Regions from separate parts of the Faecalibacterium sp. BCRC 81149 genome, predicted to be linked through region 2. Evidence: riboswitches for the same ligand, from Rfam matches in the RefSeq annotation. Region 2 holds a riboswitch; each other region holds the start of a gene.
What was found. A riboswitch is a leader RNA that binds a small molecule or an ion and turns the genes downstream of it on or off. The one in region 2 is predicted to bind cyclic di-GMP.
Positions count from the first base shown of each region.

Region 1: linked by a shared signal. The riboswitch ahead of D3F01_RS10865 (leucine-rich repeat protein) and the one ahead of D3F01_RS06835 (leucine-rich repeat protein) in region 2 are both predicted to bind cyclic di-GMP.
Region 3: linked by a shared signal. The riboswitch ahead of D3F01_RS07900 (CAP domain-containing protein) and the one ahead of D3F01_RS06835 (leucine-rich repeat protein) in region 2 are both predicted to bind cyclic di-GMP.

Region 1 is NZ_QXJA01000009.1:96,571-100,964, reverse strand. It holds gene D3F01_RS10870 (hypothetical protein) at 1-373, opposite strand, end outside; gene D3F01_RS10865 (leucine-rich repeat protein) at 348-1,871, opposite strand; cyclic di-GMP riboswitch class I at 2,030-2,105, opposite strand; gene D3F01_RS10860 (MATE family efflux transporter) at 2,378-3,679, shown strand; gene D3F01_RS10855 (AraC family transcriptional regulator) at 3,727-4,394, opposite strand, start outside.
Region 2 is NZ_QXJA01000004.1:127,607-132,000, forward strand. It holds gene D3F01_RS06820 (alanyl-tRNA editing protein) at 1-309, shown strand, start outside; gene trmB (tRNA (guanosine(46)-N7)-methyltransferase TrmB) at 479-1,231, shown strand; gene D3F01_RS06830 (putative ABC transporter permease) at 1,233-2,282, shown strand; cyclic di-GMP riboswitch class I at 2,513-2,588, shown strand; gene D3F01_RS06835 (leucine-rich repeat protein) at 2,788-4,394, shown strand, end outside.
Region 3 is NZ_QXJA01000005.1:143,884-148,277, forward strand. It holds gene bilR (bilirubin reductase) at 1-729, shown strand, start outside; gene bilS (flavodoxin family protein BilS) at 757-1,260, shown strand; cyclic di-GMP riboswitch class I at 1,380-1,455, shown strand; cyclic di-GMP riboswitch class I at 1,581-1,656, shown strand; gene D3F01_RS07900 (CAP domain-containing protein) at 1,789-2,658, shown strand; gene D3F01_RS07905 (hypothetical protein) at 2,769-3,281, opposite strand; gene rnhA (ribonuclease HI) at 3,278-3,742, opposite strand; gene D3F01_RS07915 (ribonuclease J) at 4,146-4,394, shown strand, end outside.

The DNA.
Region 1 (4,394 bases), on a different contig from region 2:
CATCCAGCGTTTCATCGGTGGTAATAGTCCACTGGTCAAATGCAACCGCATCGCTCTGGCTGGTGTAGGTCACGGTCACATCAGCTTTTTCGGGCACCTTGGCGGTCAGCTCGCCCTTGCCGTTCTTCTCAGCCTTGATCTCTTCGTCACCATTCTTAATGGTAACATCAGCATTCTTGACAGTCAGGGTGTAGAGCTTGGTTGCAGGGGTAAGGTCAGCGGCCTTTTCGCCAACAACGACCTTTGCATCCGCATTGCAGATGGTCTCGTCATTGCTGTCGTTCACTGCAATACCAAAGGTGTAGCTGCCGGTCTTTTTGTAGGTCACGTTCAGGGTCGCCTTGAGATCACTGCTCTGCTGAGCCTGGCCCATCCATCTGAGCAAGTTCCTGAACCGTGTAGTCCTTCTTATCCAGTTCCTTGCCGTTCAGCTCCACCTTCTCTACTTCGTCGCCGTAGGTCAGAGCAACTTTACCTTTGTGAATCTCTGCCCCATAGGTGCCCGGGTTAACGGTAATGTTCACATCAACCGGAGTATTGACCAGATAGGCGCTCTTGGAAGTGGTTGCAGTCATCGTTGCGGCAACGGGGGTAAGCTCCCACTTTGCATAATAAGTTTTACCAGTTTCAGCAGTGGTCACTGCATTACCGTCAAACTCGGCATTCTCATACCAGCCCTTGAAGGTGTAATCAGTCTTTTCAGGAATAGCCAGCTTACCTTCTTCAAAAGTAGCATTCTCTGCGAAAGTACCGCCGTTGGTAATAGCGAATACAGAACTTGTGAATCCTTGGGTACTTTCAACAGTGCTCTTTTGCGTTAAATTGTCAACATAAATAAGCTTTGTACTCATCGAGGCAAAAGCGTTATCCCCATAGGTAGCTTGTGCTATGCTTGAAAGGTCAATCGAATGCACACTCGTACATCCACTAAACGCATACTCGCCAATGCTGGTTACTCCATTTGCAATCTGGATAGAGGTAAATTTATTACTCATAAATGCTTTTTCACCGATCTTGGTTACAGAACCGGGAACAGACAATTTACCAGTAAAGTTGCAACTCGAAAAAGCACCCCCTCCAATTTCTTTCACAGATTTTCCGATAGTCAAATTTCCTGTTAAGCCATGATTATTTACAAAGGCATCCTCTCCAATACTCTGAACATTGTCAGGTATCGTCAAATCCCCTTTTAGGCCGCTTCCATTGGAAAGTGAAAACGCCTTACCGCGGATATAAAGCAAAGAATCAGGCAGTGTAATGGAAATAGGATTCGCAACAGAACCTACCACATTACTAGTTGTACCCAAATCACTGAGAGCAGTGGCTTTGATCTCGGTCAAGTTGTTTGAAAGCCTTACGGAAGTAACGCCACTGCAATGATTGAACGCGTATTCACCAAGCTCTGTTACACTATCAGGCAGTTCAATTTTAGAGATTTTTTCGTATCCCTCAAACGCATGTGCACCAATCGCTGTAATTCCGGCTGCGATTTCAATTTCTGTAATTTTATTTCTGGATTCCGTAACAGCTGTTGATTCTTTCTCAGCAAGTGCATAATTCCACGGCTTACCAAAAGACCAGCTTGTTCCAAAATCTCCCATCTGACCAGTACCAGAGATGGTCAGCTTATAAGTGTCTGCACCATTAGGTGTAAGTGTCCAGATTGCGTTGCGATAATATGTGCCAGTAAAAGTTTGAGCTGCTCCGTTATACTGTGTGGAACAATAGTATGTTTGGCTTTCGTAAGAGTTATCAGCACCACAGTAACCAGTTAATACCGATTCCTCTGCAAATGCTGTAATTGCACTTACTGGCAGTAGTGCAAATATCATGCACGCCGCAACCAGCAAGCTTATGAGTCGTTTTTTCATAAAAATCCTCCTTTTATGAATACTCCCAAAATATAACCATGCCCGCACAAAGCAAAAAGAGCGCCGCACCGGCCAAATGGCTGGTACAACGCTCTGCGTTTTGTACTTTGGGAATCTACCGCCCCTTGAGGTGATGCCCATGTGCGGTATGGTTGAGAAAGTGCAGCTGGCTGCCATATTACAGGCCCTGTAGCTTTGCGCCGCAGCCTTCCGGCTGGTTTGCCGATTCTTCTGTTTTTATGTGGCATCTTACACAAAAATCATAAATTTTTTTTTTTTTTTTTTTTTTTGTCAATAACCCAAAACCATCTTTGGCGAGTTGCACAAAAGAGGAAGTATCTGTATGGCATTTTCGGATAGCGGCATCTCCCCGGGGAGAAGTGTTCCGCTTGGGGAACGGCGGCGTGTTTCCTCGTTTTTTCGTTGAAATATGCCAGGTTTTATGATATAGTAGTAGTCGTTTTTACGTTTCACGCCCCTATTCTCCCTGCGGAAAGGAAGCATCCATGAACCTGACAAAGCAGTTCTTCAAGTATGTGTCGCAGAATATTTTCGGTCTGATCGGCACCTCGTGCTATATTCTGGCCGACACCTATTTCATCGCCCAGGCGGCGGGCACCGACGGCGTGACCCTGCTGAACCTCTGCCTGCCCATGTACAACCTGATCTTTGCCTTCGGCTCGATGATCGGCCTGGGTGCGGCCACCCGGTACGCCATCCTGCAGGCGCAGGGCGAGGCGCGGGCGCAGCGGTTTTTTTCCAACGCCATCCTCTGCGCCTGCCTGATCGCCATCCCGTTCATGCTGGCGGGCGCGTTCTGCCCGGGCACGCTCCTGCAGCTCATGGGCGGCGATGGGGACATCGTGGCGCTGGGCCTGAACTACACCCGCATCTTCCTGCTGTTCACACCCTTCTTCATGTGCAACTACATCTTCTCGGCCTTCGTCCGCAACGACGGCGACCCGTCCCTTGCCATGGTGGCCACCCTGAGCGGCAGCCTGTTCAATGTGGTGTTCGATTACATCTTCATCTTCCCCATGGGGCTGGGCCTGCCCGGCGCGGCGCTGGCAACGGCCATCTCGCCGGTGCTCAGCATCGCCATCTGCAGCCGCCACTTCTTTCAAATGAGCAACACGCTCACCTTTGTCCGGCAGGCTCCCTCGGCCCGGCTGCTGGTGCAGAGCTGCCAGCTGGGCATCTCCGGTTTTGTCGGGGAGCTCTCCTCTGCCGTGACCACCACCGTGTTCAACTTCCTGCTGCTCCGGCTGGCGGGCAACGTGGGCGTGGCCGCCTATGGCGTGGTGGCAAACTTTGCGCTGGTGGCAACAGCCATCTTCAACGGCGTGGCCCAGGGTGCCCAGCCGCTGATCAGCCAGTGCTACGGCAAAAATGAGATGGCCGGGGCAAAAAAGCTGCTTCTGCTGGGCTGCGGCACTGCGCTGGCGCTGGCGGCGGTGTTGTACGGTGCCGTGTTTGGCTTTACCGATACCTTTGTTGCCCTCTTCAACAGCGAGAACTCTGCACTGATGGCCGAATACGCCCACAGTGGTATGCGCATCTACTTCCTGGGCTACTTCTTTGCAGGCTGCAATATTGTTGCGGCGGGCTATCTGGGTGCGGTCAACCGCCCCACCGAGGCCACCATCACCTCGGTCAGCCGGGGCGTAGCCGCCATCGTCACCTGCTCGCTGATCCTGAGCGCCCTGTTCGGCATGAACGGCGTGTGGTCCGCCTTCCCCGCCGCCGAGGCCATCACGCTGGCCCTGACGGTGTTCCTGCTCAAGCGCCCGCAGTCTGTGTGCGGCTGAACGCCTCCACAGAAAAGAGCCGGGTGCTGCCCCGACTCCTGAACATTTTAAATATACAGTGCCTGCTCCCGCTGGCTTTCCGCCGGGCTGAGGGGCCGCGCTGTCTGACCGGCCAAGGCCCGCCACTGTGCGGGGGATTGGCCGGTCTCTTTTTTGAACACCCGGCACAGGTAGTTGGCCCCTGAGAAGCCGCACAGGCTGGCAATGACATCCAGCGTGTATTCCCGGTGCAGGAGCAGCCGCATGGCAGCTTCCACCCGCACGGTGGTCAGGTAGCGCCCCGGGGGCACCCCTACGGCGGCAGTAAAGGTGCGGACAAGGTGGCTCTTGGAGACCCCCAGCCGCTCACTGAGCTCCTCCACACCGTACAGGCCAGCGTAGTTCTGGCGGATATCCTCAATGGCGGCCTCCACCAGCGGCGGCAGAGGCGGGGCGGCGCTGTCGGCCCCCGCAAGCTCACAGAGCAGGGCAAAGGCCAGCTGGCTGGCAGCCCGGCTGCGGGGTGTATCGGCCTCGGCGGCAAGGCGGCCCAGCAGCTCTGCGGCGGCGGGGCAGGTCTCGCCCCGGGCCAGGAACGGCAGCTCCGTCAGCCCGGCAAGGAACTGCACCGCCGCCTGCCCGGTCAGCTGGATGCAGAGCAGGTGGCTCTCCCCTTCCGGGGTCAGGGTCAACGGGGCGCGGCTCAGCACCAGATGGCCCGCAGCCGCGCTCTGGG
Region 2 (4,394 bases):
GCGCTGGCCGCGCAGGTAACACCCGGTGCGGATGCCATCCGCATCGTGCCGGGGCTGGACCCGGACGGCCTGCACCGGCTGGCTAGCCGCCTGAGCGAAGCCACCACCGGCCTGTGCGCGGCCCTGACCCCCAACGAAAAGGGCACCGGCTACTGTATCGCCCAGGCGGGCGGTGATGTCCGTGCCCTGACCAAAGCCCTGAACGCCGCCCTCAATGGCCGCGGCGGCGGCAAACCCGGCATCTGTCAGGGAAGCTGCGCCGCAGAGCCGGAACAGGTGGAAGAATTTTTGCGGAAGCAAGACCGGTAAGCATCCTCGCCCTCTCCGTCTTTGCTTCGCAAAGCCACCTCTCCCAAAGGGAGAGGCTTTGGCAGTGCGGAAAACCATCCGTTTTTGCCAAAGGCTCCCCCTTTGGGGGAGCTGGCGCGTCAGCGCCTGAGAGGGCGAGCCACGTTAATTTTAAGGAGAACAACAAACTATGAGAATGCGTTTCAAACCCTACGCCCACGATGAGCTGATGGCCGCCGATTTCCACGTCCACGAGCCCCTGATCTGGGGCGGCAAGTGGCACGCACAGTATGCCCGCCCGGAGCAGCCCTTTGTGCTGGAGCTGGGCTGCGGCAAGGGCGGCTTCCTCTCCCAGCTGGCCTGCGCCCACCCGGAGAACAACTATCTGGGCATCGACATCACCGACAAGGTGCTGATCCTTGCCAAGCGTAAGATCGAGGCCGCTTACACCGAGGCAGGCCGCCCCATCGACAACGTGAAGATCATGAGCACCGACATCGAGCGCATCAAGGGCGTGCTCACCGCCGAGGATACCGTCAGCCGCATCTACATCAACTTCTGCAACCCGTGGAGCAAGAACGCTTCCTCCAACAAGCACCGGCTCACCTATCCCCGCCAGCTCATCCAGTACCGCGAATTCCTGAAGGACGGCGGCGAGATCTACTTCAAGACCGATGACGACGATCTGTTCCGCGACAGCCTGGAGTATTTCCCCGCTTCCGGCTACGAGATCACCTGGAAGACCTTTGACCTGCACGAGAACGAGCCGGAGTGGAACATCCGCACCGAGCACGAGGGGATGTTCACCGAAATGGGCATCAGGATCAAGGCCCTGATCGCCAAAAAGCTGCCCGGCGATGAGACCGTGACCTGGATCGAGCCCAAGGTCCTGAAAAAAATGAAGGCTGCGGAGGAAGCTGCTGCCGCCGCAAAGGAGGCGTAAGATGTCCTTTTTTGTCAACACCATGGTCTGCGGCTTTTCGCTGTATCAGATCCTGGCGTTTTTCCTGATCTACTCCTGCCTGGGCTGGTGCCTGGAGGTCATCTATGCTGCCGTTTCCACCGGCCAGCTGGTGAACCGCGGCTTTCTGAACGGCCCGGTCTGCCCCATCTACGGCTTTGGCATGATCATCGTGCTGTTCACCCTTTCGCCGCTGGCAGACAACCTGCTGCTGCTCTATATCGGCGGCGTGATCCTGCCCAGCGTGCTGGAGCTGGCGGGCGGCTGGGCGCTCTACAAGCTCTACCACACCCGGTGGTGGGATTACAGCGACTTCCCCTTCAACATCGGCGGATATATCTGCCTGGAGTTCTCCCTTTTGTGGGGCGTGGGCACCGTTGTGGTGATGAAGGCCGTTCACCCCGTGATCGCGGGTTTTGTGGCGATGGTCCCCCAGATGGTGGGCTTCGTCCTCATGTGCATCCTGTACGCCTGCTACGCCGCCGACGTGGTGGTGACCGCCTTTGCGGCCTCTGACCTGGCCCGTGAGCTGGATGCTCTGGAAAAGGTGGCCGACAGTATGCACGCCGTGTCCGATGCCATGACCGAGCTGCTGGGTACCACCGCCATGGATGTGGACCAGAAGATGGACGAGAGCCGCCTGCAGCTCAAACTGGCAGCTGCCGAGGCCCGGGACAATGCCGCCAAACTGAGCCCCCGGGATGCCGCTGCCGCCCTGCGCGCCAAGGCCGACGAGGCCATGGAGGCTGCACGCAAGTCCTCCCAGGAGGCCCGGCTCAATGCCTCTGAGGCCGCCACTGCCGTCAAGCTGGCCGCCAAGGGCACCGCAGAGCGCACGGCAGAGCTGCTCCGTCTGGAACAGCTGGCCGAGGAACTGCAGGCCCGCAGCGAGGAGATGCGCGCCCGCACCCGGAGCTCCAAGTACTTTGGCAAGGGCCGTATGCTCCGCGCTTACCCCAAGCTGCGCCACGGCGAAAAGCACCGCTCTCTGGACGAGCTGCGGGAGCGCCTGAAATACGAGCGCAGGCACTGACCCTGACCGCTGCAGCAACCCCAAATGCCCCTGACCGGCTTCTTTCGGTCAGGGGCATTTTTCTTGCGCTGCATTCTCCATAAAGTCAGGCAGATCTTGTGCTGCTGCACGATTCTGTTTTCCACATTGTACGCTCCTTTTTGTATACTCTTCCAAATCTTTTTTCGTCATATTGACAAAAAAAAAAAAAGAGTATCTTATCCTGTGCAATATGCTATTCCCGCTAAAAACTGAAGAATCGGCAAACCAGTCGAAAGGCTGCGACGCAAAGCTACAGGGCCTGTAACATGGCAGCCAGCTGCACGTTATTCTCTCCGGGTAAGGTAATACGAAACCTTGCACCTCCTTGTGAAGATGCGTCGGCTTCCCTTCAGGAGAGCGAGCGTGCAGCGGGTCTGCAAGGGTTCAGAGCGTTGTACCAGCCGTTTGGCCGGTGCGGCGCTCTTTTGTTTTGGTTGAAATAGAGAGAATTTTTGGGAATATCATGGAAAAGGAGTAAAAAATTATGAGACCCAAGCGTTTGATCAGCTTATTGGTTGCGGTCTGCATGATGATCACCATGCTGCCCCTGTCGGCAGTCACGGCATTTGCAGCATCAGCATCCTCATACCCAACCCCAACGTCACCAGATGACCTTGTAGCCAGCGACGGCACCTATTGGTATGCGTATAAGGAAAACGCAGACGACACCGCCACCATCACCATCACGGATTTTCTTGGACCTGTTAAATCAGCGGAAACCCCTGCCCCCTATACCATTACCGTGCCTACAAAGCTGGGCAATTACAATGTGACCGCTATCGGCGTAGGCGCATTTGCCGGCCCATCCAATCATCCAAAAGACCCAAAATTAAGCAAGCTCTGTCAGCAGATCAAGGTCGTTAAAATTTCAAAGGGCATTACCTCCATCGGTGAATCTGCCTTTGAAAGCTGCACTGCCTTGACAGACGTTACCATTGATGCGGGTATAACCTCCATGGGCAGTTTCACCTTTGCTTACTGTAGCGCTCTTAAAAATGTTACGTTAGGCGATGGTGTCCGGGAAATCAGCGATCATGCTTTCATGTACTGTGAGCAGCTTGCGCATCTTACGTTAGGCAGCGGCATTCAGACGATCGGCGATTACGCCTTTAACAACTGCCTTATCCTAGACAACGTTACCCTTCCTGCAAATTTGACCTCCATTGGAGAGTATTCTTTCTGGCGCTGCAACAAGCTGCACCAAATTACAATTCCAGAAAAGGTCACACATATCGGTGATGCCGCATTCGGCGAATGCGATGAACTTGGCTCTGCCAAGATAAAAGGCCCGGTAACGTCAATCGGAAAATGCACATTTACGGTATGCCCTAAACTAAAGACTGTTGAACTTCCCAAAAGTTTAACAACCATTGGTGATTCTGCTTTTTGCAATTGTGAACTCTTGGATCATGTTGTGATCCCCGACAATGTAACCCATATTAAAGATCACGCTTTTGCAGGTTGCGAAACGCTTTCTGATCTTACTCTGGGCAGCGGCCTGACTGAAATCGGAAATGACGCATTCGGCGGCTGCAAAGCACTGCAGAACATCCAACTGCCTGCCCATCTAAAAACAATCAACAACTCTGCTTTCTTCAACTGTGCTAACCTTTCAAAGATCACCCTGCCAGACGGAGTGGAAACCATTGGAAAGTGGGCTTTTGGCAACTGTGAAAACCTCGACTCGATCACTCTGCCGGACAGTGTAACAACCATTGGGGAGCATGCTTTTTACTTCTGCAAAAAAATCGTCTCCATCACTATCCCGAAAAATGTAACAACCATTGAACCTAATACCTTTTCCTATTGCTATAATTTGAAATACATTATGCTCCCTGCCGGGTTGACCTCCTTCAAGGATGATCTGAGCACTTGTATGACTGGACAAATTTCTCCTGTCTACGAGAAGGACAGTGAGGGCAATTTCCGTACTGATGAAGAGGGCAACCTTATTATCCACACTTACGTTGCCAATGGTGCCATCTACTACAACAACGACAAGACCGCTGCAGATGCCCTGCTTGCAAACTCTACCAACACCGATCTGAAAAACCGCAATTTCCTTTACCTCTGCCATGTGACCTTTGATGC
Region 3 (4,394 bases), on a different contig from region 2:
ATGTCCCAGAAAAAGATCCATCAGATCATCGATGGCTTTGGTAAGGCCGCTGTGCTGGCAAAGCAGGCGGGCTTTGACATGGTGCAGGTGCACGGCGACCGGATGTGCGGCAGCTTCTCTTCCGCCATCTTCAACCACCGCACCGATGAATACGGCGGCAGTGCCGAGCGCCGCGCCCGCTTTGCCGTGGAAGCTGTCAAGGCAGTGCACGCCGCTGTGCCCGGCATGGCCATTGACTACAAGCTGGCTGTCCGGCAGGAGAACCCCCATTACGGCAACGCCGGTGTGGTGGAGGAGGAACTGGCCGTGTTCGTGCCCCTGCTGGTGCAGGCAGGCGTGACCAGCTTCCATGTGACACTGGCCAACCACTCTGCGCTGGAAAACACCATCCCGCCGGCCAGCCACCCCGAGTTCAAGGAGACCGGCTGCTTCCTCAAGTTCTGCGATGAGGTGCGCCGGTATACCAGTGTGCCGCTCTGCGGTGTGGGCGGCCTGAACGACCCCGATTTTGTGGAGCAGCAGCTTGCCAGCGGCCGCATCCAGTGTGCGGCAATGTGCCGCCAGCTGCTGGCCGACCCCAACTGGGTCAACAAACTGCAGAGCGGCAATGCGGCAAAGATCCACCGCTGTGTCCGCTGCAACAAGAAGTGCCTGGGCGGCCTGATCGCCCATCAGGGCACCCGCTGTATCTATGATGCCCTGAACGCAAAAGAACAGGGCAGCATCTGATATCAAAGAGAACAAAGGAGAATGACCATGAGCTACGCCATCGTTTTCAGCAGCAAGACCGGCAACACCCGCCTGCTGGCCGACACCCTTCGCGCAAGCTTGCCCCAGAATGAGTGCACCTACTTCGGAGCACCGGCCCCGGAGGCACTGGAGGCTGAGACCCTTTACATCGGCTTCTGGACGGACAAGGGCCATGCCGATGACACCCTCACCGCCTTTTTGCAGACCCTGAAGGGGAAGCAGGTCTTTTTGTTCGGCACCGCAGGCTTTGGCGGCAGTGCGGAATATTTTGAGCAGATCCTGGCAGCGGTGCAGAAGTCGCTGGATGAGAGCAACACGGTCATTGGAACTTATATGTGCCAGGGCAAGATGCCCATGACCGTGCGCCAGCAGTACGAAAAGATGCTGCAGCAGCCCAACCATGCACCCAACCTCGAGATGCTGATCGAGAATTTTGACAAGGCACTGGCTCACCCGGATGCCGCAGACCTCGACCAGCTGCGCAAAAAGGCGGCAGAGGTGCAGGCATAACGGAAGAACGCTTCAAAAAAGCAGATTTTTTGAGAAGGCTGCTCCAAAACAGTTGACAGGTTCTGCCCGATGTGGTAGGATAATGTCGAGGAAATGGGAACAGTTCCTCAAGGTGAATTGAATATTCTCGGCAAAACAGTCGAAAGGCTGTGACGCAAAGCTACAGGGCCTGTAAAATGGCAGCCAGCTGCTTCTCAAAGAAATCTTTCTTTGGGCGACCTGCTTAGATTTTCTGGGTGTTGTTTTGCTGAGTGTATTGCAGAACAACACCTTTTTTCGTTCTCAAATTTCTTCCCAAAAGAAGAAAGGCACGCAAAACTGAATATCCTCGGCAAAGCAGTCGAAAGGCTGTGACGCAAAGCTATAGGGCCTGTAAAATGGCAGCCAGTTGCTTCTCATCACCTGAGGGTCTCCACAGCGGAGATTGGGTGTTGAGTGACCTTCATCTGAAGCATCAGGTGTCGATTGCCGAGTATACCAGCAATCGACACCTTTTTTCATGGGGCAACACAAAAGAGGTTCAACACCATGCGTAACGCTTCGATGAAAGTCCTGAAGAATCTGGTCTGCTGCGCCGCATTCATCTGCCTGATGTTTGTTCTGGCAATGCCCGCACACGCAGCTTCCAAGGCCGATGAGCTGCTGCAGCTCGTCAACGCAGAGCGTGCACAGGCCGGTGTGGCTCCTCTGAGCATGGGCAGCAGCGCACTGAATGCTGCCGCACAGGCCCGTGCAGAAGAACTTACCGTCAATTACTCCTACAACCGCCCCAATGGCAGCCGTGAGTTCACCATCCTGCCGGAGTACGGTGTGGACGATGTTTCTGTGGGCGAGAACTACTGGGCAGCTGCTGAGGATGCTTCGGATGTGGTCGCCGCCTGGAATCGCTACGATTTCTTCAAGGAGCGGATGCTGGACAAGGATGCCACCTCCGTTGGCATTGGCTACTACGAGGGCGGCGAGTACGGCAATTACTGGGTGATGATCTTCACCTACGCCCGCGGTACCAGTGAGAACGGCTTTGCACAGGAAGTGCTGGCGCTGGTCAACGCTGAGCGTGCAAAGGAAAATCTGGCACCTCTGGCCATGGGCGATGCCAAGCTGCAGGCCGCCGCCGATGAGCGCGCAAAGGAAGTGGCAAAGGTCGCTTCCCACACCCGCCCCGATGGCACCAACTGCTTCACCGTGCTGAAGGAGTACGGCGTGTCTGATACCGCCACCGGCGAGAATGCCGCCTGGGGCGAGACCACGCCCGAAAAGGTCGTTGCAGACTGGATGGCTTCGGAAGGCCACCGTGTCAATATCATGGACCCCGCCGCCAAGTATATGTGCCTTGGCTACAACTACGATGCCAATTCTCAGTGGGGCCACAACTGGATCCAGATTTTCGCAAAGTAAGCGGATGACTTCCATTGAGCGTTGTACGATGAAATAAAACAGAGCAAAAAGAGATGCACCCCGCTCCCTGAACCGGTTTCAGAAAGGCGGGGTGCATCTCTTTTGTTTTTTTATTCTGCTGCCATCTCAGCCACATCCTCGGGGCTGAAGTCGCCCAGGGGCAGGATGAGCCGGCCCAGCGTCTCCTGCGGCAGGGCGGCAAGCCGGGCACTCTCGTCCGCAATTTCGGCAGGGCAGAGGACGTGCACGCCGTCCGCCCCGGTCTCCACCCGGGCGCGGTGGCCGGTGGCAATGTACTGGATGCCCAGCCGGTCAGCCGCCGCCAGCAGGGCGGGGAAGCGCAGGTCGGCCGGGGCAACGGTCTCCTCGGCCAGCTGGCTGGCCAGTTCGCTGGCATTCAGGGTGATGCACTCGATGCCCAGAGCCTTGGCGGCTTCCTTGGCGGCATCCACAACGGGGTCATCGGTGCACAGACGCACCACAGCGCCCATCACCGCAAAGCCCTGCTGCTGTAAAATGCGGACAGCTGCTTTGCAGCCCGTGCCGCCGCACAGGCCCACCAGCACCTTGTCCTGCTGTTCATAGGTATCGAACCCGCTGCCGGGCAGAAATGTATCGCTCATCGTCCCTGTCTCCCTCCGTGTGCCTGACTTTGTGCCACGGCCAGCTGGTCGCAGCGCTCATTTTCCGGGTGGCCTGCATGGCCCTTGACCCAGACATAAGTGATCTTGTGCCGGGCTTCCTGCTCCAATGCCTGTTCCCACAGGTCGGGGTTCAGGGCAGGGGAGCCGTCGGACTTTTTCCAGCCCCGGCGCTTCCAGCCCCTGGCCCAGCCCTTTTCCAGCCCATTGATGACGTACTGGCTGTCAGAGCACAGCCGCACCTCACAGGGCTCCTTGAGCTGGCGCAGGGCCTCGATAAAGGCGGTCAGCTCCATCCGGTTGTTGGTGGTGGAAGCATCGCCGCCGCTGAGCTCTTTTTCGTAGACCTTGCCGTTGAAGCGGTAGCGCAACACTGCACCCCAGCCGCCCGGGCCGGGGTTGCCGCTGCACGCGCCATCGGTGTAAACTTCGACTTGTTTCATCTGTTTCTCCCGGAACTTGAATTTTTGGATACTTCTATTTAGAGCTATTTTTCCGGTTCTGTCAAGAGGAAAACGTATCATCCCCGGCTTTTCCGGCAAAGCTTTGAATTGACAAAGTGGACAAGAAATACTATACTGTTTGTAACAAAATGCGTATAGGGGCGCACCGGTGCGGTGTGTCCGGCCGGAACAGGGCAGTGCCGCGGTCGCATCGAACAGATGGACTGACAGGGCAGAAATTACTCCGTTCCGGCCATCCCAGTGCCGAAAACGGGCATGGAAGCGAAAAATTCTATACGATGGTTTCGATGGGAGCGGCGGTGCGTTTGCTGCTCCTTCACAGCAGACAGGCCGCTCGCAAAGGGGTGTGCCTGCGTTTTGTAATTGATTTTGGAGGTACCGCATGGCACAGGTCAAAGAACAGAACCCGGCTCAGGCTCAGAACAATCCGAACAGAAACAGTGAATCCGGTGGGGAAAAGCGTACCCGCACCCGCCGCCCTTATTATAACCGGCGGCCCCGCCGTACTCAGCAGCCCAAGGAGGCCGCTGTGCCCATCCACATCTACCCGCTGGGCGGTCTGGGTGAAGTGGGCAAGAACATGACCGTGTATGAGTGCAACGGGGATATGATCATTGTGGACTGCGGCCTT